4 regions of the Pseudomonas sp. MDT1-85 genome follow, and region 2 is predicted to be linked to each of the others. Evidence: predicted binding sites of a transcription regulator. Region 2 holds the regulator's gene; each other region holds the start of a gene.
The links. The regulator FliA, encoded in region 2, starts transcription of late flagellar genes. The targets are predictions, from matches to a motif close to CTAAAGTTTNNNNNNNNNNNGCCGNTAA.
Positions count from the first base shown of each region.

Region 1: the regulator FliA is predicted to act here: its motif matches at 1,722-1,749, upstream of ACYZT2_RS01905 (methyl-accepting chemotaxis protein).
Region 3: the regulator FliA is predicted to act here: its motif matches at 3,293-3,320, upstream of ACYZT2_RS14225 (methyl-accepting chemotaxis protein).
Region 4: the regulator FliA is predicted to act here: its motif matches at 2,428-2,455, upstream of ACYZT2_RS08355 (methyl-accepting chemotaxis protein).

Region 1 is NZ_CM142715.1:401,101-408,428, forward strand. Features, by position in the region: gene ACYZT2_RS01895 (FecR domain-containing protein) at 51-1,064, opposite strand; gene ACYZT2_RS01900 (sigma-70 family RNA polymerase sigma factor) at 1,064-1,564, opposite strand; gene ACYZT2_RS01905 (methyl-accepting chemotaxis protein) at 1,863-3,743, shown strand; gene ACYZT2_RS01910 (SRPBCC family protein) at 3,899-4,366, opposite strand; gene ACYZT2_RS01915 (amino acid adenylation domain-containing protein) at 4,396-7,328, opposite strand, start outside.
Region 2 is NZ_CM142715.1:2,114,477-2,121,804, forward strand. Features, by position in the region: gene flhA (flagellar biosynthesis protein FlhA) at 1-1,174, shown strand, start outside; gene flhF (flagellar biosynthesis protein FlhF) at 1,186-2,511, shown strand; gene fleN (flagellar synthesis regulator FleN) at 2,628-3,458, shown strand; gene fliA (RNA polymerase sigma factor FliA) at 3,455-4,195, shown strand; gene ACYZT2_RS09575 (chemotaxis response regulator CheY) at 4,364-4,735, shown strand; gene ACYZT2_RS09580 (protein phosphatase CheZ) at 4,766-5,554, shown strand; gene ACYZT2_RS09585 (chemotaxis protein CheA) at 5,608-7,328, shown strand, end outside.
Region 3 is NZ_CM142715.1:3,158,563-3,165,890, forward strand. Features, by position in the region: gene ACYZT2_RS14215 (AAA family ATPase) at 213-737, opposite strand; gene pnuC (nicotinamide riboside transporter PnuC) at 734-1,297, opposite strand; gene ACYZT2_RS14225 (methyl-accepting chemotaxis protein) at 1,531-3,165, opposite strand; gene ACYZT2_RS14230 (undecaprenyl-diphosphate phosphatase) at 3,458-4,288, shown strand; gene ACYZT2_RS14235 (DUF1294 domain-containing protein) at 4,285-4,713, shown strand; gene ACYZT2_RS14240 (MmcQ/YjbR family DNA-binding protein) at 4,720-5,079, opposite strand; gene ACYZT2_RS14245 (LysR substrate-binding domain-containing protein) at 5,076-5,984, opposite strand; gene ACYZT2_RS14250 (FMN-dependent NADH-azoreductase) at 6,115-6,726, shown strand; gene ACYZT2_RS14255 (alpha/beta hydrolase family protein) at 6,897-7,328, shown strand, end outside.
Region 4 is NZ_CM142715.1:1,839,167-1,846,494, forward strand. Features, by position in the region: gene ACYZT2_RS08340 (LysR family transcriptional regulator) at 1-606, opposite strand, end outside; gene ACYZT2_RS08345 (multidrug/biocide efflux PACE transporter) at 696-1,133, shown strand; gene ACYZT2_RS08350 (transporter) at 1,272-2,294, opposite strand; gene ACYZT2_RS08355 (methyl-accepting chemotaxis protein) at 2,568-4,193, shown strand; gene ACYZT2_RS08360 (hypothetical protein) at 4,399-4,746, shown strand; gene ACYZT2_RS08365 (GAF domain-containing sensor histidine kinase) at 4,762-5,934, opposite strand; gene ACYZT2_RS08370 (PepSY domain-containing protein) at 6,063-6,368, opposite strand; gene ACYZT2_RS08375 (glycerophosphodiester phosphodiesterase) at 6,545-7,328, opposite strand, start outside.

The sequences.
Region 1 (7,328 bases), 1.7 Mb from region 2:
AAGTGCTTACTGACTAAGCCGGACTTGTTTGGAAAACCCGCCAAAAAAATTCAGGCGTGTCGCTCCAGCGTCACCCACCAGCGAGTGCGATAGCGCAGTTGCACCGGCAGGGTGTGCGGCAAGATGGCCAGCAGTTTGTCGGTGTCTTCGAGACGGAAAACCCCGGACAGCCGCAAATGGGCAATGTCCGCTGCGCAGGTCAGATAACCGGGACGGTAACGCCCGACTTCATTAATGAAGTCCCCGAGGCGCATGTTGCGGGTGACGATCAGGCCGTCGACCCAGGCGCCGGCATCCATGTCTTGAGGCGGTGCCAACTGTGCGCGACTGCGATCGATCAGATAACTCTGCCCGGCCTGCACCTGAATCGGCGGGCCGTCGGCGGCCCGTGGCGAATGGATTGCGACCATGCCGCTGGTAACGCTGAGCCTTGTGCAGTCGGCGTCCTGACGAACGATGAAGCGTGCAGCCACACTGTCGAAAACGCCGTGACGGCTTTGCACCCGCAACGGTCGATTAAACGAAACCCCTTCACTTGCCCCACCGCACGTCACGATGATTTCGCCGCGAGTCAGTCTGATCAGGCGCTGCTGCGCGGTGTAGTCCAGATCCACCGCGCTGGCGGTGTTGAGTTCCAGGCGCGCGCCATCCGGTAACTGGAAACCACGACGCTCGCCCGTGACGGTGGCGAAGTCGGCGGTCCACTGTTGCCAACCGACCAGATCCTTGCCCAGCCATGCCGCCGAACCCATCAATAACGCGCCCGACAGCAGCTTCAACGCCTGGCGCCGCCCGAGTCCCTGTGCGCTGTTTTCCAACGTGTTGAAAGCGACTTGGGCGCCGGGCACCGCGCGCAGATTGCTGCTCAACTCGGCTTGCAGGGACTGCACCCGTTGCCAGGCCAGTTCATGCTCACGGTGCTCCGCGCGCCAGACGTTGCATTGCTGGCGCAGTCTGGAATTGGTCGCGTTGTTACGCAGGCGCAGCAGCCAGTGGATGGCTTGCTTGACCACCTGCTGATGGGGTTCGCCGCGGCGGTTCAGTGCTGAGTTATCCACAGGCATCACGCTTCATACCGCAGCACGTAGCAGTGATACAGCGCGTCGGCCACATAACGTTCCACTGAGCGGAGGGATAATCCCATGTGTTCGGCGATCTGCTTGTGGGTAAGCCCTTCGCACTGGGCCAGTAGAAATGCCTGACGCACTTTCGGCTTCAGGCCTTCAAGCATGCGAGCGATGCTTTCCAGCAATTCGAGCACCAATGCCCGCGCCTCGGCGCTCGGGGTTTCGGCCTCGGGCAAATGGGCGGTGGTTTCCAGGTACGCGCGCTCGATTTCCTCACGGCGCCAGTGGTCGATCACCAGGCCGCGGGCGATGGTTCGCAGAAAGGCGCGGGGGGCCTTGAGCTCCAGGCGTTCGGTTCTTTGCAGCAGACGGACGAACGTGTCTTGAGCCAGATCCGCCGCATCGGCCGCGTTACCCAATCGAGCGCGCAGCCACGTGTTGAGCCAACCGTGATGACTGCTGTAAAGCGCCTGTACTGCAAACTCAGGTGAAGACATGAACGCGACAGCCCGACGTCACAAATGATAATTAGTCGCATTGTCATCAAGGGTCGAAAAATTTGCAACTGCCGTTCGAGCAACCACCAGCAAACACTGTTATTCGGGCGCTCTAGCACACCATTCGGCGGGTATCTGACGGGTTTCGTACAAATCCCTAAGATTTCTCCCACTCGTGCCGACAGACTGGTGAGACATGCGTGCACCAAAGTAGAGCGGCCTCAGAATGTCCGTCTGCGCTGTTACATGGAATGTTGCAACCCGGAACGCCCACTTTTTGCATAAGAAGTCCCATGAAATGAATCTCAAGTTCAGCCATAAAATCCTGCTGGCCGCTTCAGGCGTCGTGGTGCTGGCTTTTGCGTTGTTCACTTTGTACAACGACTATCTGCAGCGAAACACCATCCGACAAAACCTCGAGTCTTCCGTTGAGCAAGCTGGCGAGCTGACCGCCAGCAGCGTGCAGAACTGGATGAGCGGCCGCGTGCTGGTCCTGGAAAACCTCGCGCAGAACGTCGCTCATCAAGGCGCCAATGCCGACTTGTCGGGGCTGGTCGATCAACCTGCCCTCACCTCGAACTTCCAGTTCACCTACGTCGGGCAGGCCAATGGTGTGTTCACCCAGCGCCCTGACGCGAAGATGCCGGACGGCTACGATCCGCGTCAGCGCCCCTGGTACAAACAAGCCGTGGTCGCCGACAAGACCATGCTGACCCCGCCTTATATGGCAGCGGTCGGCGGGTTGGTGGTGACCATCGCCATGCCGGTGAAAAAGCAAGGCGAACTGCTGGGCGTCGTCGGCGGCGACCTGAGTCTGGAAACCCTGGTGAAGATCATCAACTCGGTAGACTTCGGTGGCATCGGTCACGCGTTTCTCGTCAGCGCCGACGGTCAGGTGATCGTCAGCCCGGACAAGGATCAGGTGATGAAGAACCTGAAAGACATCTATCCGGGTTCCAGCGTCCGAATCGGGAAAGGCATCCAGGAAGTAGAACTGAACAAGCAGGACCGCATCCTCTCGTTCACGCCGGTGAGCGGTTTGCCGAATGCCGAGTGGTACATCGGTCTGTCGATCGACAAGGCCAAGGCCTATGCACCACTGAGCCAGTTCCGCACCTCGGCGCTGATCGCGATGTTCATCGCCGTGACCGCCATTGCAGTGCTGCTGAGTCTGCTGATTAATGTGTTGATGCGTCCGCTGACCACGATGGGCCGTGCGATGCAGGACATCGCTCAGGGCGAGGGCGACCTGACCCGTCGTCTGGTCGTAGAAAGCAAAGACGAGTTCGGCGAGTTGGGCGGTTCCTTCAACCAGTTCGTGGAGCGGATTCACGCGTCGATTTCCGAAGTGTCCTCGGCGACCCGTCAGGTTCATGACCTGTCGCAACGGGTGATGGCATCGTCCAACGCTTCGATCATCGGCTCCGACGAACAAAGCGCCCGCACCAACAGCGTGGCTGCGGCGATCAACCAATTGGGCGCCGCCACCCAGGAAATCGCCCGCAACGCGGCCGATGCTTCGCAACACGCCAGCGGCGCGAGCGAGCAGGCCGATGACGGTCGTCAGGTGGTGGAAAAAACCATCCTGGCCATGACCGAGCTGTCGCAGAAAATCAGCCTGTCCTGCACGCAGATCGAAACCTTGAATGCGAGTACCGACAACATCGGCCACATTCTCGATGTGATCAAAGGCATCTCCCAGCAGACCAATTTGCTGGCGCTCAACGCGGCCATCGAAGCGGCCCGTGCCGGTGAGGCCGGTCGTGGTTTTGCGGTGGTGGCGGACGAGGTGCGTAACCTTGCACATCGCACCCAGGAATCGGCGGAAGAGATCCACAAGATGATCAGCTCGCTGCAGATCGGTTCTCGCGAAGCGGTGACCACGATGAATGCCAGTCAGGCGTCCAGCGAGCAGAGCGTCGAAGTAGCGAACCAGGCCGGCCTGCGATTGGTCAGCGTGACCCAGCGCATCGGCGAAATCGACGGCATGAATCAATCGGTAGCCGCAGCGACCGAAGAGCAGACCGCCGTGGTTGAGACCCTCAACGTCGACGTCAACCAGATTAACCTGCTGAACCAGCAGAGCGTGGCCAACCTCAATGAAACATTGAAGGATTGCGATGCTTTGTCCCAGCAGGCCAATCGGTTAAAGCAGTTGGTTGATAGTTTCAAGATCTGATTGAGGTCAGTTCTACCGCGTTATCGTTCAATCGCGAGCAGGCTCGCTCCCACATGGGATTTTCAGTGATCACAACATTTGTGAATGACTGAGAACCCCTGTGGGAGCGGGCTTGCTCGCGAAAGCGGTCTAGTAATCACCGCTGAACCGAAGCCTTACACAAACAGCTTCAACACATTCCCCATCGCGTCATCGGCAAACCCCTGAACGAAATTTTTGAACCCCGGTAGAGCTTCGGCGCCACCCTGGGCCGGTTCGGCGATGATGGTCCAGGTCGCCCGCGACTTGCCCGCCCCCAAGGATTCAACATTCATCGCCGCCCACAAATTGGCCACGCCCAACGTGTTGTAGATCGTCGTCCAGGTCATGTTCAGCGTCTGGTCGTCCCGGGAGTTGAGTTGTTCGACCACCAGGTTGCCGTCCTTGAAGAATTTCTTGCGTAGCGACGACACGCCTTCGCCGGTCATCTCGATGTGCGACAGCGCCGGAATGAATTGATCGAAGCCGGCAAAATTGCCGACCACCGCCCAGACTTGTGCCGCATCGATCGGTACTTCCACCGAAGACACAACGTGGCAGCCGTGAGGATTTTTGATCAGGGTATCGGGTTGCAGAGTATTCATGGTTTTGCTCCTCGCAGGATTAGGGTGAATCAGATGAAGTTGATTTCTTTGAGGTAGTCGCAGCCGCGCCGCAGCAGCGCCGGAGATTTTTCCGGGTAGTGCGCGCCCATCTGCCGAACGCCGGCCTGGGCGTTGTCGTGGCCGATCATCGAGATGTCGCCGATGTCTTCTTCGAAGCCGTTGAGGTAGAAACCCAGCACGCCAAACAGCGCGTTATCGCTGTCGACGCGGTCCAGTTGCTGCTGCCAGTCGGCGACGCTGACCATGGCGAATTCCCGACCGGCCTCGCGAAATGACGCTACGTAGGAATCCCAGCTCAGGGGCTCGGGGTTGTGCAGGTTGAACACCGCTTTTTCGGCCTGGTAACGGCTGGCGTGGAAGGCGATGAAACGGGCGAGGAAATCCACCGGCATCAGGTCGAAATTCAACGCGAACTCCGGCACTTGGCCGAGTTGGATCGAGCCCTTGAGCATCAGCATCAAGCGATTCTTGTGGGGCTGGCAGACACCGGTGAGGCTGTTGAAGCTGATGTTGCCGGGGCGATAAAGATTGACCCGCACCCCACGCTCCCGCGCTCGTTCGAGAATCCGCTCGCCGACCCATTTCGACAGGTTGTAGCCGTTCTTGATATAGATCGGTGGTGTCTGCGCGGCGGGCAATTCCAGGACTCGGCCATCGTCGGAAATCGTGCTGGACGCCGAGAGCGTCGAGACGAAATTGAAAATTTTCTTGCTGCGCCCTTCACACAAGCGCAGGCACTCGAAAATCGGCTCGACGTTGTCCCGCGCCAACGACTCGTAATCGAGGACGTGATTGACGTTGGCGGCGTTGTGCACCAGCGCGCCGAACTCGCGGTCCAGCTGCTCGTAAACATCTTCACTGAGCCCCAGTTGCGGGCGAGTGATGTCCGCCGCGTAAACTCGCACCCGGCTCAGGTCCAGATGCTCCAGACGGTTTTCCCGCAACGCCTGAGCAAAGCGTTGCGCCGCCGATTGCCCGCCGCCATCGCGCACCAGGCACGCTACTTCGCTGGCGCCCCAGGCCAGCAGTGCTTCGACGATATGAACACCGACAAAGCTGTTGGCGCCGGTGACGATCACCTTGTGCACATCGCCCATTCGGCTGATCGGCAACGGCTCGATATTCAGTTCGCGGAAGGCATCGGCCAGGGCTTTTTTGCTCAGCACTTCCTCGGTCCCGGAGCCGCGCACCAAGGTCGCCAGTTTCGCAATCGTCGGCAGCTCGATGAAGCGGTTGATCGAGATACTGCGGCCGAACTCCTCACGCAAACGCAGCAACATGCGCGACAGCAGGATCGAGTGCCCGCCGAGATTAAAGAAGCTTTCATCGGTAGAAATGTCACTGGCGGGCAGCTCCAGCAGTTCGGCCCAGATCTCCAGCAATAGCGCTTCATCGGCGCTGGCGGGCAAACGTCGTTGGCTGTTTTCGGTCACGTTGACGGGCAGTTCCATCAGCGCTTTACGGTCGACCTTGCCGTTGCTGGCGAACGGCATGCTCGCCAGTTCGGTCCATGCGGTCGGCTGCATGTAGTCCGGCAGAAACTGCATTGCGTGGGCTTTCAAGGCTTCGCGAGCCGCACCGGGTTGCTCTTCCTGAGGCTGCGCGAGAAAGGCCAGAATCCGTCGATGACGGTCGATGACCACCGCCACCTGACGGTACAGCTGACTGTCGCGCAGGCAGCGTTCGATCTCTTCCGGCTCGACCCGAAAGCCGCGAATCTTCACCTGATTGTCTCGCCGCCCGCACAGCTCAATACCGTCGCGGGTCCACTTGGCCATGTCGCCGGAGCGGTAGGCGCGCAGGCTCTGGCCATTCGGCAGACTCAGGTCCAGATAACGTTCGGCAGTCTGCTGCGGGTTGTTCAGGTAACCCAGACATACCCCTGGGCCGACGATGTACAACTCACCGACGGTTTGCTCGGCCACCGGTTGAAAGTCCTCATCGAGGATCAGCACTTGGCTGTTGGCAATCGGTGCACCGAGGGTCCGGTTGCTGTCGCCGGTACGCAGTTGTCGCGCAGTGATCAGTACCGTGGCTTCGGTCGGGCCGTAGAGGTTGTAGAGATTGCCTTGGCGAGTCAGTTGCTCGATCACATAAGGTTCGCAAACATCGCCACCGGTCATCACATGGTCGAGGACTTGCAACTGCTCCAGCGGCAGGATGCTCAACAGCGCCGGTGGCAAAAAGGCGTGGCTGAGTCGTTGGTGACGGATCAGCTCGACCAGTTGCAACGGGTCGCGACGTTGATCCTCGTTGGGCACGATCAGTTCGGCGCCCTGAAGCAACGTCGGGAAAATATCGATCAGTGACGAGTCGAAACTCAACGATGAAAACTGCAACGCCCGACTCTGTTCGGTCAGCTGCACGTAATCGGCGTACCACGCGGTGAAGTGCGCGAGATTGGCCTGGCTGAGCAACACGCCTTTGGGGTGCCCCGTGGTGCCCGAGGTATAGAGCGCCATGCACGGCGCGTCGAGATCAGGTCGTTGGCGCATCAAGGGTTGATCGAGATTCACATCGCCGATGTCGATGCGGCTGATGTCCAGCCCAGGCATCGTCTCGCTGAGCGGATGTTCTCCGTCATGCAGCAACAACACCGCGCCGGCGTTTTCCAGAATGTACTGCTGACGTTGCAGTGGGTGGCTTGGTTCCAGCGGCAGGTACACCGCGCCGCTGCCCAGAATCGCCAGAATCCCCGCATACAACGCGCTGCATTTTGGCAGACAGATCCCGATCACCAACGGTCCTTGATGCTGATCGAGCAATGGTTGCAAGCGCTGCTGGATGGCGCGGCTGTGGGCGTGCAATTGCCGATAGCTCAGCGACGTGCCGGCGATGTTCAGCGCTGGCCGCTCGGCGCACTGGATGAAGCGCTGTTCAAGCCGCTCGATCATCGGGATCTGGCCGAGCTGCAGCAGCCATGGTTCAGCCGTGGCGTTGA
Region 2 (7,328 bases):
GGCGGCTGGCGGCGCTTACCTGTTCTGGAAGAAGCAGAACGCGGTCAAGGTTCATGCCCTGCAAGAGGTCAAGCGTCAGCAGGAACTGCTGCCATCGCCGGCCCGCGCCCAGGAAACCAAGGAGCTTGGCTGGGATGATGTGACGCCGATCGACATGATCGGCCTGGAAGTCGGCTACCGCCTGATCCCGCTGGTGGACCGCAACCAGGGTGGTCAGTTGCTGGCGCGGATCAAGGGTGTGCGTAAAAAGCTCTCCCAGGACCTGGGCTTCTTGATGCCGACGGTGCATATCCGTGACAACCTCGACCTGGCGCCAAGCGCCTACCGTCTGACCCTGATGGGCGTGATCCTGGCCGAGGCCGAGATTTACCCGGACCGCGAACTGGCGATCAACCCGGGGCAGGTCTACGGCACGCTCAACGGTATTACCGCCAAAGATCCGGCTTTTGGTCTGGAGGCGGTCTGGATCGAAATCAGCCAGCGTGCCCAGGCGCAATCCCTGGGCTACACCGTGGTCGATGCCAGTACGGTAGTGGCAACCCACTTGAACCAGATTTTGTACAAGCACTCCAGCGAGCTGATTGGCCACGAAGAAGTCCAGCAACTCATGCAATTGCTGGCCAAAAGCTCGCCGAAACTGGCTGAAGAGCTGGTGCCGGGGGTGGTTTCGCTGTCGCAATTGCTCAAAGTCTTGCAAGCATTGTTGGCCGAACAGGTGCCGGTACGGGACATTCGCAGCATTGCCGAAGCCATCGCGAACAACGCCGCCAAGAGTCAAGATACTGCCGCTTTGGTGGCGGCGGTGCGCGTCGGCGTATCCCGTGCAATCGTGCAAAGCATTGTAGGCACTGAGTCGCAGCTGCCTGTGATCACCTTGGAGCCAAGGTTGGAACAAATATTGCTCAATAGTCTTCAGAAGGCAGGACAAGGCTCGGAAGAGGGTGTTCTGCTGGAGCCAAGCATGGCAGAGAAACTGCAACGCTCGTTGATCGAAGCGGCGCAGCGTCAGGAAATGCAAGGTCAACCGGTGATTCTGCTGGTGGCCGGTCCGGTTCGCGCGATGCTCTCGCGATTCGGCCGACTGGCAGTCCCGGGTTTGCATGTGTTGGCTTACCAGGAAATCCCTGACAACAAGCAAGTGACCATCGTTGCGACAGTAGGGCCCAACGGCTGAGGTAGTGGTTTATGCAAGTTAAGCGTTTTTTCGCCGCCGATATGCGTCAGGCCATGAAACTGGTTCGTGATGAGCTGGGCGCTGATGCCGCCATCATTGGCAATCGCCGGATCGCCGGCGGTGTCGAGCTGACGGCTGCCCTGGATTACAAATTGTCGGCGCTGGCCCCGCGTGTTCCGAACATGGAACTCGAGGACGAGCTGCGCAAGACCCAGTCGCGGATCGTCACCGCCCAGGCCGAACTGAGCCTGCGTAGCGATGGCGAGAGCGACAAGACCACCAATCGCCAATTGTTCGCCGGCCTGCCGTTGACCGCCGCCGAGCCGCTGATCGAACCGACGCTGGCCGAGCCTCGGCGTTCGGCGCCTGCTCCTGCCACAGCGACCGGCGTTGACCCGCGTGCATTCGACTCGATGCGTTTCGAACTCAACAGCCTGCGTGAACTGATGGAAGTGCAGCTTGGTTCTTTAGCGTGGAATCAGTTGCAAGGCAGCCGTCCGGCCCAGGCCAACCTCTGGCGTCGCCTGCAACGCATCGGTCTGTCCGGGCCGTTGTCGCGCGATCTGCTGGCACTGATTACCGATATTGAAGAACCCCGTCAGGCCTGGCGCATGTTGCTCGCGCATCTGGCGCGGATGATTGCCACCCCGGAAGTCGAGCCACTGGAAGAGGGCGGTGTGATTGCGATGGTCGGCCCGGCCGGCATGGGCAAGACCACCACACTGGCCAAACTCGCCGCCCGTTATGTGCTCAAGTACGGCGCGCAAAACATCGCGTTGGTGAGCATGGACAGCTACCGCATCGGCGCTCAGGAACAGCTCAAGACTCTGGGCCGCATCCTCAATGTGTCGGTCACCCATGTCGACCCGGGTCAATCACTGGTGCAGGCGCTGGAACCTTTGCTGCGCAAACGCGTGGTGCTGATCGATACCGCTGGCCTGCAGGCCAGCGATCCGGCACTGCGCATGCAGCTCGAAAGCCTGGCCGGACGCGGCATCAAATCAAAAAATTATCTGGTATTGGCAACCACCAGCCAGAAACAGGTTCTAACCGCCGCTTATCACAGTTACAAACGTTGCGGCCTTGCCGGCTGCATCCTGACTAAACTGGATGAAACGGCAAGCTTGGGCGAGGTGTTGAGCCTGGCCATCAGTCATGAACTGCCGGTGGCTTACCTGACCGACGGCCCGCGGATTCCGGATGATTTGCATCTGCCGCGTCGTCATCAGTTGGTCAGCCGCGCCGTTAGCGTGCAAATGCAGGAAGAACCCAGCGAAGAAGCCATGGCTGATATGTTCGCTGACCTTTACCACAGTCCGACCAAGCGGGTTGGCTGAGGTATTAATGAACGGTTTTTGTACCTACATCGATGGTCTGCCATGCATTGTTCAGTTGGTGAACGCGCAGCCAGTAATGTGGCCTCCGTCTAAGAAAGACAAGGTAAAGAAATAACATGGGCAGCATGCATCCCGTACAGGTGATCGCGGTGACCGGCGGCAAAGGTGGCGTCGGGAAGACTAACGTGTCAGTGAACTTGTCCCTGGCTCTAGCTGAGCTCGGCCGGCGCGTCATGCTGCTGGATGCCGATCTGGGACTGGCGAACGTCGACGTCCTGCTGGGGCTGACACCCAAACGTACCCTGGCCGACGTGATAGAAGGCCGCTGTGAGCTGCGCGACGTGCTGTTGCAAGGGCCCGGCGGTATTCGTATCGTCCCGGCCGCGTCCGGCACCCAGAGCATGGTTCATCTGAGCCCGGCCCAGCATGCCGGCCTGATCCAGGCTTTCAGTGACATCGGCGACAACCTCGATGTATTGGTGATCGACACCGCTGCGGGCATTGGTGACTCGGTGGTCAGTTTCGTGCGCGCCGCCCAGGAAGTGCTGCTGGTGGTGTGCGACGAGCCGACCTCGATCACCGACGCCTACGCGTTGATCAAACTGCTTAACCGCGACTACGGCATGAATCGTTTCCGTGTCCTGGCCAACATGGCCCAGAGCCCGCAGGAGGGCCGCAACCTGTTCGCCAAGTTGACCAAGGTCACGGATCGTTTCCTCGACGTCGCCCTGCAATACGTCGGTGCGGTGCCTTACGACGAAAGCGTGCGCAAGGCCGTGCAGAAGCAACGTGCCGTCTACGAAGCCTTCCCGCGTTCCAAGTGTTCCCTGGCGTTCAAGGCCATTGCGCAGAAGGTCGATACCTGGCCGCTGCCGGCCAACCCGCGTGGACATCTGGAGTTTTTCGTCGAGCGCCTCGTGCAACAGACCGCAGGACCCGTCCTATGACAGCCAGTGGCTACAACCTCTACAAGAAGTCGGCACGTGACGCGCAGTACGAGCTGATCGAGCGTTACGCGCCACTGGTCAAACGCATTGCCTACCACTTGCTGGCGCGTTTGCCGGCCAGCGTCCAGGTCGAAGACCTGATCCAGGCCGGGATGATCGGCCTGCTTGAAGTATCAACCAAATACGACGCCAGCAAAGGCGCGAGTTTCGAGACGTACGCGGGCATTCGAATCCGCGGCGCGATGCTCGATGAAGTGCGCAAGGGGGACTGGGCGCCACGTTCCGTTCACCGCAATACCCGCATGGTCAGCGACGCGATTCGCTCGATTGAAGCTAAAACCGGCCGTGACGCTAAAGATCACGAAGTTGCGGCCGAACTCCAATTGAGTCTCGACGATTATTACGGGATTTTGAACGACACCCTGGGCAGCCGGTTATTCAGTTTCGACGATCTGTTGCAGGACGGCGAACACGAAGGGCTGCACGAGGATGGCGCCAGTGCTCATCTCGAGCCGTCACGCGATCTGGAAGATGAACGCTTCCAGGCGGCGCTGGCGGACGCGATTGCCAATTTGCCGGAGCGTGAGCGACTGGTGTTGGCGCTGTACTACGACGAAGAGTTGAATCTCAAGGAAATCGGTGAGGTCCTGGGGGTCAGCGAATCTCGGGTCAGCCAGTTACACAGCCAGTGCGCGGCCCGTTTGCGGGGGCGTTTGGGGGAGTGGCGAGCGCGCTGACAGGCAGTGTGGGGACACTGCGAACGAGGTTGGTACGGCATTTTGCTGCATCAGCCACGGCCCGTTGTAATCCATACAACTGTTGAGTGTTACGCCGAATTGATTGAACGGCGCGTTCAGGTGCTGCGCGCGTTTTAAGACTGCTTGGAGGTCGAATTGGACAAGAATATGAAAATCCTCATCGTTGATGACTTCTCAACGATGCGGCGGATCATAAAAAACCTGTTGCGTGACCTTGGGTTCACCAACACGGTCGAGGCGGATGACGGTATTACCGCGATTCCGGTCCTCAACAGCGGGAGCATCGACTTTCTGGTAACGGACTGGAACATGCCCGGCATGACCGGTATTGATCTGCTGCGCCACGTGCGTGCCGATGAAAAACTCAAACACCTGCCGGTGTTGATGGTCACGGCCGAAGCCAAGCGCGAGCAAATCATCGAAGCCGCTCAGGCGGGTGTGAACGGCTATGTGGTCAAGCCATTCACGGCTCAAGCGTTGAAAGACAAGATTGAAAAGATCTTCGAACGCATCGGTTGATGTGCAAAGCCAGTCCGTCACGGGGGAGCTATGGAGCAAAACGAATCTTCACAGGGCGATTTCGAATCGACCCTGAAAAAACACGCGGTCGAACTGGTCGAAAGCCTTGAAAAAGGCAGGTTCGGCGACGCTGTGCAACTGATCCATGAGCTCAACCAGACCCGTGACCGCGGCCTGTACCAGGAAGTGGGCAAGCTCACCCGCGAGCTGCATAGCGCGATCGTCAATTTTCAGATTGACCCGCACATGCCGCAAGCCGAGGAAGTGTCTCAGATCACGGATGCCACCGAGCGCCTGGGTTATGTGGTCAAGCTGACCGAGGCCGCGGCCAACCGCACCATGGACCTGGTGGAAAACGCCACGCCGCTGATCAACAGCCTGAGCGACGAAGCTCAGGCGCTGAGCACGGATTGGGGACGGTTCATGCGTCGCGAAGTCGGGGCTGAAGAGTTCCGCGAGCTGGCCCGGCGGGTCGACGGTTTCCTGACACGCAGCAGCGAAGACAACCGCGTCGTGTCGAGCAACCTCAACGACATTCTGCTGGCCCAGGATTACCAGGACCTCACCGGTCAGGTGATCAAACGCGTGACCCAGTTGGTCACCGAAGTTGAAAGCAACCTGCTCAAGCTCGTGCTCATGGCCAGTCAGGTCGACCGCTTTGCGGGTATCGAACATGACCGTGAAGCGATGCTGGCTGAAAAAGATCCGCAAAAACATCTCTCGCAGGGTGAAGGTCCGCAGATTCATGCCGATAAAAGAGAAGACGTTGTGTCCGGTCAGGACGATGTGGACGATTTGCTATCCAGCCTAGGATTTTAAATTTTAGAATTTTAGGTTTTTTAGGTTTTTAGACCTGTAGGAGCACCCCCTTAATGAGCTTCGGCGCCGATGAAGAGATCCTTCAGGATTTCCTGGTTGAGGCCGGCGAGATTCTAGAGCAACTGTCCGAGCAGCTGGTCGAGCTGGAAAGCCGACCGGATGATGCGGATTTGCTCAATGCAATTTTTCGCGGTTTTCACACTGTAAAAGGGGGCGCCGGCTTCCTCCAGCTCAATGAGCTGGTGGAGTGCTGTCACATCGCCGAGAACGTGTTCGACATCCTGCGCAAGGGTGAACGACGCGTCGACTCGGAACTGATGGACGTGGTTCTCGAGGCATTGGACGCGGTGAACGGCATGTTCAGCGAAGTCCGCGAACGCAGCCCCATCACGGCTGCCACGCCTGAGTTGCTTGCAGCGTTGGCCCGTTTGGCCGAGCCGCAAACCGCCGACGAAGCGGCACCTGTCGCGCAAGCGGTGCAAGCACCTGCCGCCGAAAGCGAATCAGGTGACATCACCGATAACGAATTCGAACAGCTGCTGGACTCGCTGAACGCCGTCAAGGCTCAGGCCGAGGCTCCCGTGGTTGCTTCGCCGCCTGCCGCTGATGCGGCCACCAGTGACGAAATCACCGATGCCGAGTTCGAGTCGTTGCTCGACCAATTGCACGGCAAAGGCCAGTTCGCCGCCGATGCAGTGGTCGCGGTGCCCGCCGCACCGGCGGCCCCGAAAGCGGCAGGCGACAGCTCCGACATCACCGACGACGAGTTCGAAGCACTGCTCGATCAGCTGCACGGCAAAGGCAACTTTGCGGTTGATGCGCTGGAATCGGCGATTGCTTCGGCCCCGGTCCCGGCTGCGCCAACCGCTAAAGCGGCCGGCAGCGATCTGATCTCCGATCACGAGTTCGAATCGCTGCTCGACGAATTGCATGGCAAGGGCAAGTTCACTGAAGTGGGCACCGGTTCTGCTGCTTCCGCAGTAGCAACCCCAGTTGCCAAGGCACCGGCACCTGTCGCCAAAGCGCCCGAGCCAAAAGCCGAAGCACCCAAGCCTGCCGCCGCTGCTGCACCGGCGCCTGCTCGTGCCCCGGCTGCGCCGCCACCGGAAAAACCGGCCAGCGAAGCCGAGACCACCGTGCGGGTCGATACCGCGCGTCTCGACGAAATCATGAACATGGTCGGCGAGTTGGTGCTGGTGCGTAACCGCCTGGTCCGTCTGGGCCTCAACAGCGGCGACGAAGCCATGTCCAAGGCCGTGTCGAACCTCGACGTGGTCACGGCCGACCTGCAAACCGCGGTCATGAAGACCCGGATGCAACCGATCAAGAAAGTCTTCGGGCGCTTCCCGCGTCTGGTTCGCGACCTGGCTCGCCAGCTCAAGAAAGAGATCAACCTGGAGCTGGTCGGCGAAGAAACCGACCTCGACAAAAACCTCGTCGAGGCCCTGGCCGACCCGCTGGTCCACTTGGTGCGTAACTCGGTCGACCACGGTATTGAAGAGCCGGCCGAGCGTGAAGCGATGGGCAAGCCTCGCAGCGGCAAAGTGATCCTGTCCGCTGAACAGGAAGGCGACCACATCCTGCTGTCCATCTCCGATGATGGCAAAGGCATGGACGCCGATGTTCTGCGCGGTATCGCCGTGAAGAAAGGCCTGATGGACAAGGATGCGGCGGACCGTCTCAGCGAGTCGGATTGCTTCAACCTGATTTTCGCTCCGGGCTTCTCGACCAAGACCGAAATTTCCGACGTCTCCGGGCGCGGCGTGGGCATGGA
Region 3 (7,328 bases), 1.0 Mb from region 2:
CGGTGCCAATCCGTTAAGCAATTTCAGCAGCGACGCGCTCTTTGTAGCAACTGCCGAGCTCGCGAGGCTGCGTTCGGCTGCGTAGCAGTCGTAAAATCAGAGAATGCGGTTTGTCAGGTAAGCCGAGTTAGCCGGATTCACGGCTGCTACGCAGCCGAACGCAGCCTTGCGAGCTCGGCAGCTGCAGATTGGGTGTCTCGGCCCCAATAAGGTCAGTGATCGAGCAGTGACGCGACGGCTTGTAATGCCTGAAGCCGGCGTTCGGCCCAATCGCCCTGAAGCACTTGAACAGGCTGTCGATGCTGTTCCAGCCATGCTTGAGTCGCGTTGAAAAAAGCCCGGCGTTCCTCCAGCTCGGGCTGACACCGTTGACCGTCATCGGTCCAGTTGACCTGTTCGGGCGACAGCAGCAAGTGCAAGTCATAGTGCCGAGCCAGCAGGGTCTGCTCAAGCCAGGCCGGGCAATCGCCAAACAGGGTTTGGCTCCAGAGCATGTTGCTCAGCAAGTGAGTGTCGAGAATCAGCAACGGCGGCCCAAGGGCACGGGCGTCGTCCTCCCATTGCAGCTGACCGCGAGCGATTTCGGGGATATCGGCCGGGCAGGTGTCTCGCGCTTCCTGCTCAATGAACCAGCGCACGTATTCGCCCACCAGAACACCGCCGAATTGCTGTTGCAGTTCGGCCGCCAGCCAGCTCTTGCCACTGGATTCAGGCCCCGTGAGCACCAGTACTTTCATGTGCGCAACGCCGGATCGACGCGCCACGTCCGCCAGCCGTACACAGCCAACAGTGCGAATAAACCGTAGAGGCCGGCGGTGAGGTACATCGCTTTATAGACGAAGAGGCCAACAAAGATGATGTCCAGCGCGATCCACAGCGGCCAGCATTGCAGACGTTTTTGCGCCATCCATAACTGCGCCACCAAACTGAAGCCGGTCAGTGCCGCATCGAGCCAGGGCTGGGCAGCATCGGTCCAGTGGGCCATCGCGGCGCCGAGCAGCAAACTGCCGACTGCGCCGACGGCCAGCCCGAGCGCAATGGATTTGCCATCGAGCAGGGTGACATGCCGCTTGCCATGAGTCGCGCTCCCCTGAGTCCACTGCCACCAGCCGTAGATCTGCAAACCGGCGTAGATCACTTGCAGCAGCATGTCCGAATACAGCTTCACCTCGAAAAAGACCCAGCTATACAGCAGCACCATGACCAGACCGATCGGCCAGCACCAAGGGTTCTGTCTGACCGTCAACCAGACGGCAATCACGCCGAGGGCGGCAGCAAACAGTTCAAGCCCGGACATGGAGGTTCCTTGGTGTCGTAAAAAAGAGGGGGGCGAATTGTACCCGGATTGTGGGCAATGGGCTTGTTGTGGGGAAGAGGGGGCTTGCCAATGCCAGTCAATCAAATGTAATCCCTGTAGGAGCGAGGCTTGCCCGCGAAGAACGATGACGCGCAGTACCTGAAAAACCGCGGTGCGTTCTTCGCGGGCAAGCCTCGCTCCTACAGGGGGCAATGCCGGATGCTGGGACGGAGTTACACCCGAAACTGCTTCAGCAACCCGTTCAATTGCTCGCTCAGTTCCTTGAGGTGAACGCTCGCCACGCTCGACTGTTCGGCCGCCAGTGCGGTGCTGTGGGACAACCCGGCGGCCTGGGTGACGTTCTGATTGATGTCTTCCACCACGTGGGCCTGTTGCAAGGTCGCACTGGCAATCGATGCGTTCAACCCGTTGAGGTTGCGCAAGGCCTGGCCGATGGCATTCAGGCTGGCGCCCGCCAGGCCGGCCTGCTCGATGGTCAGTTGCGAGGCACGGCTGCTGTCGCCGATCACCTTGACCGCCGCTTCGGAATGACTTTGCAGGCGTTCGATCATCGATTGGATTTCCGCCGTCGACTTCTGAGTGCGCTGGGCCAGCAGGCGCACTTCGTCGGCGACCACCGCAAACCCGCGGCCTTGCTCGCCGGCCCGGGCGGCTTCGATGGCGGCGTTGAGGGCCAGCAGGTTGGTTTGCTCGGCGATGGAGCGGATCACTTCCAGAACGCTGCCGATTTGTGTGCTTTCGGCGGCCAGGGTACGAATCACTTCGACGGCTTGATCGATGGTCGACGACAGTTTGTCGATCTGCTGCAAGCTGCCGTCGATATTCACCTGCCCCTGTTGCGCCTGAGACTCGGCATTGCGCATTTCGCTGGCCGCGTGCTCGGCGTTTTTGGCCACATCCTGCACGCCGTAGGTCACTTCATTGATCGCAGTCGCTACCAGTTCCATCTGCTGGGACTGCTGCTGGCTGCGTTGCTGGGCTTGCGCGGCATCGTTGCCCAGTTCATTGGAAGATTGGCCCAGCGCGCTGGCGGAGGTTTGCAACTGACTGATCACCAGGCGCAGTTTGGCGGTAAAGGCGTTGAAGTGCCGGGCCAATTGCGTGACTTCGTCCTGGCCGTGGGTATCGAGGCTGCGGGTCAGGTCGCTTTCACCGCTGGCGATGTTGGCCATGGCGTTCACGGTTTCCTGCAGCGGGCGCACGATGCTGCGGGCAATCATGATCACCAGCAATGCCATGATCAGGGCAATCACCAGGCCCACGAAAGACGCCTTCCAGACCTGCGCATAAAACTCGGCCTGCATGTCATCGATGTACACGCCAGAACCGATCACCCAACCCCAGGGCTCGAACAGTTTCACATAGGAGGTTTTTTCCACTGGCGCACTTGCGCCCGGTTTCGGCCAGCGGTAGTCGACCATGCCGGCACCCTTGGCCTTGGCAATGGCGACCATCTCGTTGAACAGCGCGAAACCGTCGGGGTCGCGGATCGTCGAGAGATTCTGGCCATCAAGTTTCGGATTGGTCGGGTGCATGACCATGACCGGCGTCAGATCGTTGATCCAGAAATAGTCATTCTGGTCGTAGCGCAAGCCGCGCACGGCGTTCAGTGCCTGTTTTTGCGCGGCGTCGCGGGTGAGGGTGCCAGCGGTTTCCAGGCCGTGGTAATAGGTGAGGATGCCACTGGCGGTCTGCACCACGTGCTGGGTCTTTTGGACCTTGGCCTGATAGAGGTCCTCGTGAATCTGCTTGAGCATCAACACGCCCAACGTCAATAGCATCACCACGGCCACGATCAAGATGAGCCACAAGCGTCGGCTGATCGACACACTGCGCAAGCTGTTCATAACGCTGTTACTCCGGTTTCTTGTTCTTGTCATAAACGATCGCCAGCATCCAACCACACTTTGCCGATCGGGCCTATGCGACTCAGGTCCTATTACGCGGCAGCGTAAATGAGGCATGTCTGATAGGATTTCGGCCCCGCACGAAAAAACCTGAGCCCAAGTCTTTTTTCACGCAAATTTTACGGTTCTGCGTGAATCTTGCGCACGCGGGGATTCAGCTGAGGTTGATCGCAGTTAACGCTTATGAATTATTAACGGAGCATGCCTGGGGGCATTGCTTCTTGGGGGATTGATGGATCTTTGGACGGCCTTTCAGGCATTGATTTTAGGCGTGGTAGAAGGGCTGACGGAGTTCTTGCCCATTTCCAGTACCGGGCACCAGATCATTGTGGCGGACTTGCTCAATTTCGGTGGCGAGCGGGCCATGGCCTTCAACATCATCATTCAGCTCGGGGCGATCCTGGCGGTGGTCTGGCAGTTTCGCCGCAAGATCTTTGACGTGGTTATCGGTTTGCCGACGCAGCCCAGCGCTCGACGCTTTACCGCGAACCTGTTGATTGCCTTCCTGCCGGCCGTGGTATTGGGGGTGATTTTCGCCGATTTGATTCACGAGTACCTGTTCAACCCGATTACCGTGGCCACCGCCTTGGTCGTGGGCGGGATCGTCATGTTGTGGGCCGAACGCCGTCAGCATGAAGTGCATGCTGAAAGTGTCGACGACATCACCTGGAAAGACGCCCTGAAAGTCGGCTTCGCTCAGTGCCTGGCGATGATTCCGGGGACCTCGCGTTCCGGTTCGACAATCATTGGCGGTTTGCTGTTCGGGTTGTCGCGCAAGACGGCCACCGAGTTCTCGTTCTTCCTCGCCATGCCAACCATGGTCGGCGCGGCGGTGTACTCGGGCTACAAATACCGCGATCTGTTTGTGCCGGCGGATTTTCCGGTGTTCGCCATTGGCTTCATCACGGCCTTCATCTTTGCGATGATCGCCGTTCGGGGCTTGCTCCTGTTCATTGCCAGTCACAGCTACGCGACATTCGCCTGGTATCGCATTGCGTTCGGTCTGGTGATCCTGGCCAGCTGGCAGTTCGGTTGGGTCGACTGGACAGCGGTCAAGCCATGAACGATTCCAGCGCGCGCAACAACGCCGGGCGCAAGTCCGGGGGCGCCATTCAGAACCTGCGGCTGAAACTGCTGGTGTTCGTTGTGCTGTGCGCAGTGCCGTTGTTTGGCTCGGTGTCGCTGTGGCTGCGCGGGGTGTCGGTGATTCCCCTGGCGGCCTATGGCATCGTCAGCGTGCTGGCGTTTTTCCTGTACTGGAGCGACAAGCACAAGGCCCGCGCCGACAGTTGGCGCACGCCGGAAAACGTCTTGCACGCGGTGGAGTTGGCGGGTGGTTGGCCGGGCGCCTTGCTGGCCCAGCAAGCGTTTCGGCACAAGACCCGCAAAGTCTCGTTTCAGTTGGTGTTCTGGTTCATCGTGCTGATGCATCAGGGGTTTTGGATCGACCAGCTGTTTCTTGGCGCTCATCTGTTCGCGCTGTTTTAAAGCACCTTAAAGCAGCAAACCGACCTGCGTGCGCTTGGGCAACTTGCTCACCACCAATTGGTGGGAACGTTGCAGCAAGCCCTGCAGCTCTTCGGCGCCCAGCGGGTAGGGCGTTTCCATGATGATCCACTGGGCCCGGGCCAGATACGGCGCCGGGTGAATGCCCGGCCGGTCGCAATGGCCCAGGAACAGGTCCTTGTCGACCTTGAAAGCCAGGGACTGTCCTCGCAGGTTCTGCAAGGCGAACATCTTGTTCCCCGCAATCGAAAACACCCGCACGCCACCCCACTTGTAATCCTCCCGCGCGCCGGGCAACGCCAGGCAGTATTGCGCGACGTCCTCTTCGCTCATTCGTCCCGCTTTCATAACAGTCTGTCCCCGCAAACATTGAATGATTCGATCAAATGGTCGATCCAGGCACGCACCGCCGGCATCACCCCGCGTCGATGAGGGTAGACGGCTTGCAGCCAGCCGCCCGGCAATGACCAGTCGGGCAACAGTTGCACCAGCGAACCGTTTTCCAGCTCTTGCTCGCAATACATCATGGGCAGCATGGTAAAGCCCTGGTCGTTGAGGGTGCAGGCTTTGCGCACGATGAAATCTTCGCAGCCCAATCGCGCTTCGAGGCTCAGGTCGTAGCTTTTGCCCTGTTGATCAAGCATGCGAATGTGCACCATGCGATCGGCTTCCAGAGCGCCGAGCACGGGCAGGTTTTTCAGGTCTGCGGGATGATTGATTTGACGTCCGAGCAAAAATGCCGGGCTGGCAACCATCAGCATTTGGGCCTGACGCAGGCGGCGGGTAACCAGCAATGGATCTTCATCACCCAGATCCCGCACTCTCAAGGCGACGTCGATACCCTCGTTGATCAGGTCAACCCGACGGTTGAGCAGCATGACCTCCAGCTGAACCTGAGGGAATTTCTCCAGGAAGCTACTGATCACCCCAGGCAGCATTTGGTGAGCCAACCCCACGGGGCAGGACACTCGCAAGCGTCCCCGGGGTTCGCTGGACATGCTGGCCACCGCTTCGTCGGCCATCTCGGCCTCCAGCAGCATCGCCTGACAATGCCGCAAGTACCGCTCGCCCACGGCGGTGAGGTTGAGTTGGCGGGTGGTGCGTTGCAGCAGGCGCGCGCCCAGGCGATCTTCCAGCTCGGCGATGCGTCGCGAAAGCCGCGACTTGGGAATCCCCAATAAACGCCCGGCCGCCGCGAAGCCACCGGCTTCGACCACTTTGGCGAAGTAGTAGAGGTCATTAAGGTCTTGCATTGATTTAAGCTCGACTGTTCTATCAGTGGGACGAACTATCGCATTGTTACCGACTAATCAGCCATTGGTTTCGTCGGTAGGATTGTCTCCATCAGATCGCCGGTGGCGATCCTCACCTTGGAGATCCCACATGAAATTACTGCATATTGATTCGAGCATTCTGGGTGACAACTCGGCTTCCCGTCAGTTGAGCGGCGAAGTCGTCAAAACCTGGCAAGCGGCCGAGCCTGGCGTTGTGGTGACTTACCGCGACCTGGCCGCCGATGCCATCAGCCATTTCTCCGCCACCACCCTGGTCGCCGCCGGCACCGCCGCTGAACTGCGCAACGCCGCGCAACAGCACGAAGCCGATCTGAGCGCGCAGGCTCTGGCTGAATTCCTCGCCGCCGATGCCGTCGTGATTGCCGCGCCGATGTACAACTTCACCATCCCGACCCAACTCAAGGCCTGGATCGACCGCATCGCCGTGGCCGGCCAGACTTTCCGTTACACCGAAGCCGGCCCTGAAGGCCTGTGCGGCGGCAAGAAAGTGGTGATCGTTTCGACCTCCGGTGGTCTGCACGTTGGCCAGGCAACCGGCGTAGCCCACGAAGATTATCTGAAAGTGCTGTTCGCCTTCATCGGCATCACCGACATCGAGTTCGTCCGCGCCCATGGTCTGGCCTACGGTGATGAAGTGCGCACCAAAGCCATGAGCGACGCTCAAGCGCACATCAGCGAGCAATTGTTCGCCGCCGCGTAAGGCGTGCGTAAAGACGTCAAACAGCTCAGGCAACACCCCTGAAACTCTGTATTCTGGTCATCGTGATGGCCAGGTACGGAGTTTTTTGTATCTGGCGGTTATCCGTTTCTGGCCCAGGTTATGCAGTCGATGGCTAACATCTGTGGTCAGGTAACAGGATGGGGCATCCCATGGTGCGTCTTTGTGCAACGCTACTGATTTGCCTGCTCGGCAGTCTGAGTTTGGTGCACGCCGCGTCTGCGCCGCATCCTCACTGGAGCGTCGGTTTCCATGAGATGACCTTCCACGATCCGCTGGACTTGCGGCCGATGCGTGCCATTGCTTTTTACCCGTCCAGTGAAAAGGAACATTTCAGCACGCTCGAGGGCTACACGGTCGAAGCGGGTGAGAACACCAAAGTCGCCATCGGACGTTTTCCGATGCTGATGCTGTCCCACGGCAACACCGGAACCCCGCTGGCCCTGCACGACCTCGCCACCTCATTGGCACGCAAGGGCTTTGTGGTGGTCGCGGTGATCCATCCCGGCGACAACTCCAAAGACCACAGCCGTCTCGGCACCTTGAGCAACCTTTATGGGCGGCCGATCCAGATTTCCAAAGCC
Region 4 (7,328 bases), 280 kb from region 2:
ATTGACGATCGTCGCCAGACGCAGCTCGCGGTGCTGTTGCAGCACGTCTTGATCGATGCCCTTAAGCTTCGCCAATGGGTGAGCACGGGACACGAAAAGGGCGATTTCCGTGCGCTCGTCCACCGTCGAACTGACCAGGTCTGACGGGTAGCTGTCTTGCATCTCGGCGAAGGCAACATGCGCTCGACCGCGTTGCACCAACGCCACCAGGTCATCGCATTCGGCGATCAGGCATTCAAGTTCCAGGTCTGGATAGCGCTGCTCGAAAGCACTGAGCGCCGCTTCGAAACGGTTGGACTGGTAAGTGTCGGAAATCGCCACCGTCAGCTTCGGCTCGACGCCTTGGGACAGTTGGCTGGCGGTCATTTCCAGACGGCTGGTAGCAGCCAGAATCTCCTCGGCCCGCTGCAACATGACGTGCCCGGCCGGCGTCAGGCTCGGCTTTCGACTGCTGCGATCGAACAGGGCAAGATTCAGGTCGATTTCCAGGCTGGCCACTGCGGCGCTGATGGTCGACTGACTACGGCCGAGCTTGCGCGCCGCAGCAGAAAACGAGCCTTGAGTCGCCGCCTGGACAAACGCCAGCAACACTTCGTGGGAAGCCATGAACTATCGCCTTGATCGATGATTATTGGTTATGAAGTATCGGCGTGATGGCAGATCATGGCAACCACAGTCACTCAGGGAGTCTGGCCATGAGCGCCAACAAGTCCATCACTGAACGAATTTTCCAGGCCATCGGTTTCGAACTGCTGGCGATATTGATCTGTACCCCGCTGCTGGCCTGGGTCATGGACAAACCCATGCTGGAGATGGGCGCAGTCACCATGGCTATTGCGGCCCTTGCCCTGGCGTGGAACGTGGTCTTCAACGGTCTGTTCGACCGGTTGCTCAAGCGCTTTGCCATTGTGCGTAACGCTTGGGTCCGCGTGGTGCATGCGCTGTTGTTCGAAGGCGGTCTGGTGGCGTTCGGCGTGCCGTTGATTGCCTGGTGGTTGAAGATCAGCCTGTGGCAAGCGTTTCTGCTGGATATCGGCGTGCTGTTGTTTTTCCTGCCGTACACCTACGTGTACCACTGGGGTTACGACGTGGTGCGTGAGCGGCTGTTGGTGCGCAGGGCTTGCGAAGCGTAAAAACCCGCCTTTGTAGGAGCGAGGCTTGCCTAGGCTTGCCCGCGAAGGCGTCTTCACATTCCACGATGATTTTGACTGTTATACCGCCTTCGCGGGCAAGCCTCGCTCCTACGGGGGCGGTGGTGATGATGGTAGTGATCAATAATCCTGCCGCTTGCGGAACGCCCAGCGCCCGGCGATCACGGTAAAGCTCGCCACCAGCGCCACCAGAATCCAGAACCCTTCCGGGTCTTCGGAAAGGGGCACCCCACCGACGTTCATGCCAAAAAAACCGGCGATGATGTTGATCGGCAGTGCCAGCACCGTGACCACGGTCAGGGTGAACAGCGTGCGGTTGCTCTGTTCGTTGAGGTTGGCGGCAATTTCTTCCTGCAACAGCTTGATCCGTTCGCCGAGGGCCGTGAGGTCGTTGATGATCAGCGCAAACTCCTCGGTGGACTTGCGCAACTCCTTGACGTCCTCTTTCTGCAACCATTGCGGCGGACGATTGAGCAGGCGCAGCAACGAGCCTGGCTCCAGCGCCAGCAACCGTTGCAGGCGCACCAGTACCCGGCGGTTGGCGCCCAGTTCGGCGCGGTTGTTGGACAGGCGCGAAGACAGCAACTCATCTTCGATCTGATCGACACTGAGGCTGGTTTTGCGCACGATCTGCGTCAGCACCTCGCCCTGATCGCGCAGCAAATGCACCAGCAGTTCCAGCGGCGAGCGAAAGCATTCACCGGCCTTCACCGAAGAACGCAGCTTGTCCACCGAGTGCAGCGGTTGCAGGCGTGCGCTGATGATCAGCCGACTGCGGGCGCAGACCCACAGTGTCGAGACATCCGAGGAGACCATGCTGCTGAGGTTGAACACCACGTCGTTGACCACCGCCAGCAACGCCGAATCGACATGCTCGATGCGCGTCGAGCGAGAACCTTCGTGCAACGCTTCGAAAAATTCATCGGGCAAGGCCAGATGGCTTTTCATCCAGCGCTCGCACGCGGCATGGGCCAGGTTCAGGTGCAGCCAGAGGAATTCGTCACTGTCGTCTGGTTGCTGCAGGCAGTGCAGCGCCTTGGCCGAATCAATCTCCCGACCGCGCTCGCCGGGGCGAAAACTGAAACCGTAAAGCAACCCAAACAGATCGGAATCGCGATGGCGCTGGTCAATGCTGTGGTTCATGAGGTCTCGCTGGAGGAGGCGCCTGTCGCGGGTTTCACAGGTTCACTTGAGCCCCATCATCGCAACGTAGTTTGAAAGTTTTGTGACAGTTGAGTAGCACCGGCAAACCGCCTCCTGCCGGTGGTCGGAAGGGCTCAAGAAAGGCTCTGGCCCGCCGATGTGGGTAATGTCGATCTTCCGATTCTGGTCGTGAGCCAGCGTCGCTGACAGGGATGTCCGGACATCTTGCACCCTACTTGGGCGTGCCTTATCCCTGTCATGAGATATCACTCGATGTTTTTGCAAAAATCCCTGAGAGCACAAATCCTCGCCCTGTTGAGCGGCAGCCTGTTAGCGATGTTGCTGATCGCTTTGTCCTCCTTTCACTTTTTGTCCAATGGGGTTCAGAACTACGCGAACCTGATCGAAGGCCCCTTGCACACGTCCCAGCTGATCGATGAAGCCAACCTGCAATTCAAGGTGCAGGTTCAGGAATGGAAGAACGTGCTGCTGCGCGGCAAGGAACCTGCGAACCTGGACAAATACTGGAAGCAGTTCGAGGACCGCCAGCGTGATGTGCAGGGCACCCTCGGTGAACTGGCCGGGCAGAAGGGCATCGAGCCACAACTCAAGACCCGCATCGAACGCCTGCGTGAAGAGCATCGTGTATTGGGAGCGGCCTATCAGAAGGGCCGTGATGCCTACGTGGCGGCTGGTGCTGACCCAACGGCCGGCGACAACGCGGTCAAAGGCGTGGACCGTGCTGCCAGTGAGCAGATGAGTGAACTGGTTAGCGACCTGCGCAAGCAGGGTACCGAGCAATCGAAGCTGATCAGCGCCAGCGCCGATCGCACCGTGTTGTTGGGGCTCGTGGTAATGCTGGTGTCGGGGCTGTTGATCGGCCTGTTGAGTCTGTGGCTGGTCAACCGCAACCTGGTGGAGCCGATCCGTAAACTGATCGACTACGTGGCGCAACTCAGTCAAGGGCGGTTCGCCGAGCGCGTGGCCAGCACCCGTCAGGACGAGTTGGGCAACCTGGCCAAGGCCGCCAATACCTTGCGCGATTTCCTCGCCGAAACCTTCAGCCGTTTGCAGCGCAGTGCGACGGATCTGGACAGCGCCAGCGGCGAGCTGAACTCGATTGCCGGCCTCATGGCCAGCGGCACCAACGAGCAGTTCAACCGCACAGATCAGGTGGCCACGGCGATGAACGAAATGTCTGCCACCGCACAAGAAGTCGCGCGTCACGCAGCCGACGCGGCACGTGCGGCCGATGACGCCGACCAATCCGCCCAGCAGGGCGAGAAAGTCATGCAGGGCACCATTCACACCATCACCCAAATGCGCGGTGAAATCGCCAACACCGCCGCGGTCATCCGTCGTCTGGAAACCGACAGCGGGCGCATCGGTAAAGTGCTGGAAGTGATTCGCGGCATCGCCGAGCAAACCAACCTGCTGGCGCTCAACGCGGCAATCGAAGCGGCCCGTGCCGGTGAAGCCGGGCGTGGTTTTGCGGTGGTCGCCGATGAAGTGCGCAGCCTGGCCCAACGCACGGCGGCGTCGATCATCGAGATCAACCAGATCATTCAAACCGTGCAAACCGGTGCGGTTCACGCGGCCCAGGCCATCGAAAGCGGCCAGTCGCGCAGCGAAGAAAGCGTCGAGCAAGTGACCCAGGCCGGCGCCATGCTCGAGCGGATCACCCATGCCGTGGAAGCCATTCGCGACATGAACCGCCAGATCGCCACCGCCGCCGAAGAGCAGACCTCGGTGGCCGAAGACATCTCGCGCAACCTCACCGAAATCACCAGCATCGCCAGCACCAACCTGGACAACGTGCAACGCACCGAAGCGGCCAGCCACAATCTGCATGGGTTGTCGGGGCAGTTGAATGAAGTGACGGCGCGGCTGAGCGCCTAGTGGAAATGGCTGTGTACGTCGGGTTCGGTGGTCAGTACTTCGGCATGGGATTGCGCTCAGCAGGCATGACCGTTGGTCGAATCGACGTTTCGGACCCCTTGATTCAGAGGGTACCTGTTAGTTCTGACAGTAGACGGGGGAGCATTCCGAACGGCTTGATGATCGGGTCTGCGCTCTGGCGCTATTTCCCGATAAGGAGTGTTCCATGTCCAGGCTTGAAGTGTTGGAAAAATTGGTGATCCCGAGCATGACGCCGGTCGAAGGTAAGGAGTATGAGGGTGAGGTGTATTTACCCGAGGATCCCGGCCTTAAGGCAATTATTGAGAGTAATCAACGATTGAAAAAAGATGATCGTCTTGTGGTTAGCTGGAAAACCGAAGACGCGACTGAAACTGTCCTGGATCACAAGGTCACTCTGATTGAGGAAGAAAACTCAGTGCAGTTTTTTGTGGGTAAAAACTTCATTGCGCCGGGGGTGGTGACTGCTGATTATGAAGTTACTAGAGGCGATATGATTTTTCGCTCCAAAAAACTGATCATCATGGTCAAGTGATTCGAGCCTGGCAAATCACATCGGCAAGCTGAAGGTAAACGTCGTGCCCTGTTGCTCGGTCGATATCACTTCCAGCTTCCCGCCATGTGATTGCGCAATCTGACTGGCAATGTACAACCCCAACCCGAGGCCGGCCTGCGGTGTTGCGCCGGTTGGTTTCGAGTAGGGCTGGAACAGGTGCGGCAGCGCATCCTCGGCGATCAATCCGGGGTTTTTCACGCTCAACACAAAGTGTCCTTCCGCGACCTGCGCACGGACCTTGATCGGGTCATTGGGATCACCGTGGACAACGGCGTTCGCCACCAGATTGGACAGCAACTGCGCGACCCGTTCGCGATCGCAATGAATGTTGCTCAAGTCGCCAATCGACGACTGAATGATGCGTTTGGGGTAAATGCTCTGGATCTCGGAAATCACGTGCCGCAACGCATCTCCCAGGTCTGGGCATGGTTCGATGTTTACAGGGATGCCTCGGCCCAGTGAACCTCGCGCGAAGTCCAGCACATCGTCCACCAGTTTGGTCGCACGTCGGGCGCTGGTGAGAATGTGTCGGGCGCGCTGCTCATTCGCGGGGTCAGAGACTTTGCGCAGGAGCATTTCCGCTCCGGCGCTGATGGCAAACAAGGGGTTGCGCAAATCATGGCCGAGCACAGCGATGAACTGTTCGCGCAGTTCGGCGGTTTTGCGTTCCTTGATCAATGCCGCTTCGGTCCGTTGCAGGTTTTCTTCGGCCTCGATCTGCAGCGCCAGCATCCGGGCGAACGACTCCATGGTGCTCTGGATCGTGCTGGACTTGAGCGATGCCGGATTGGGATCAAGGGCACAAAGGGTGCCGAAAAAACGCCCGTCGGTGCGCAATATCGGCACGGCAATGTAGCTTTCGAATTGATAGGTGCGGGGTGTGTGGTGATCGCGGTAGAGCGGATCCTCACTGGCCTTGTCGATCACCACCGAGTGGTGGCCCTGGCGGACTTCGTTGCACAGAGTGGACACCAGATCCAGTTCATCGCCCACTTGCAAGCCGAAATCCAGTCGATCGAGCACCGCGCAGGCAGTCCATGAGCCTTCGGTAATACGGGCCACCGCCGCGAACCGCAAACCAGTCAACTCACTGATCACCTGAAGAATCGCCGGCACCGCGCTGATCCGGCTGATTGTGGCGATGTCTGCTGCCGCTGTTTGCCCCATATCCTTGGTTCTCTGCTCCAACATGCCAAATGGTTTTGAGGGATTCTAGCGGGCTTGCGCAAATTGTCGCGCCTTCGTTCGTCGCTTCAGCGAATGGCCTGATGCCAAACGCTTTTTTTGCAGTTGAATCAAGTGTCTTGTTTGTTGCTCAAAACCTTGCCGGTAGCGGCGTCGAAGTCCACATCCCACTCGGTGCCGTCAGCCAGACGCAGTTCAACTTCATATTCGTAACCGTTGAAGTGGTTATCCAGGTCGGTGTCGGTAATCGTGGCACCCGGGTGCAACTTCAGTGCGGCCTGATTCAGTTCTTCCAGGGGTTTGATCTTGCCGCTCTTGACCAACTCAGGGATCTGATCGACGCGAACGTCGGCCTGGGCCAGGCCAGCGGTGAGGGTCAGGGCAGCAGCGGTGAACAGGGCAGTTAAAGTTTTCATGAAGTTCTTTCCTTGGATGAGCTGTTTAAGTGGGATCAGGTTAGCTCGCGCAACTTAATTCACCCTTAATTGCCCGTGGCGTCAGTTTTAAAGCTTCGCGGGCAAGCCTCGCTCAAGGTCTGCGCAAAAACCTGTGGGAGCGTGGCTTGCCCGCGATGCTGGCGCCACGGTCTCGATCAATACCCGTTGTTCTGCAGCAACTGCGCAACGCTCGCCGCCGCGGGACGCTTATAGAACTTCAGCAATTCGCTGGCGCGGTTGGTGAAGATGCCATCGACACCGGCATCCGCCACTTTCTGATAATCAACGGCATCGTCGATAGTGTAGACATGCACCAGCAGGCCCTGATCGTGGGTGTACTGGTTCATCCACGGTTGCACCAGGTCGGAATAGCTCTGATCGCCACCTTTGGTCAGTGCGGCGGAAGGGCCGGTACCGATAGCGCCCTGGGCCCTGGCGTATTCGACCCATTGCTGAAACTCTGCTTTATCTTTCGGTTCCTGCCTGGCGTACCAGGTCGCTTTATCCTTGTCACCGGATTCGGCGAACGTCACTTTGGATTTCGGCTCGATGCTGCCTTCGCCCACCCACAGCAGCAGGATTTTCGGCACTTGCGGCATTTCCTTCTCAAGCAGTTCGAGGCTGCTCTTCTCGAAAGTTTGCAGCACGACTTTGCCTTTGCCCTGACCGACCGCCAGATTACTCTTCGCCAGTTTCGAACCGGTCGGGCTCAGCCAGCCGCGGTCCTGCAATTTATCCTTGAGGTCGCGCTCGATGCCGGGAAACTGTTTTGGCTCTTTGGTTTCGATGTACAGACCCGGCTTGTGCAGCGGGCTGCCTTGGGCGATATCGATGATTTCGTCCAGGGTCAGGATCTTCAGGCCCGCGTAGCTCGGACGCGCGCGATCCGGGTAAGCGCGGTTGAACCAGCTGCCGGCATCCAGGGTTTTGAGTTCGGCG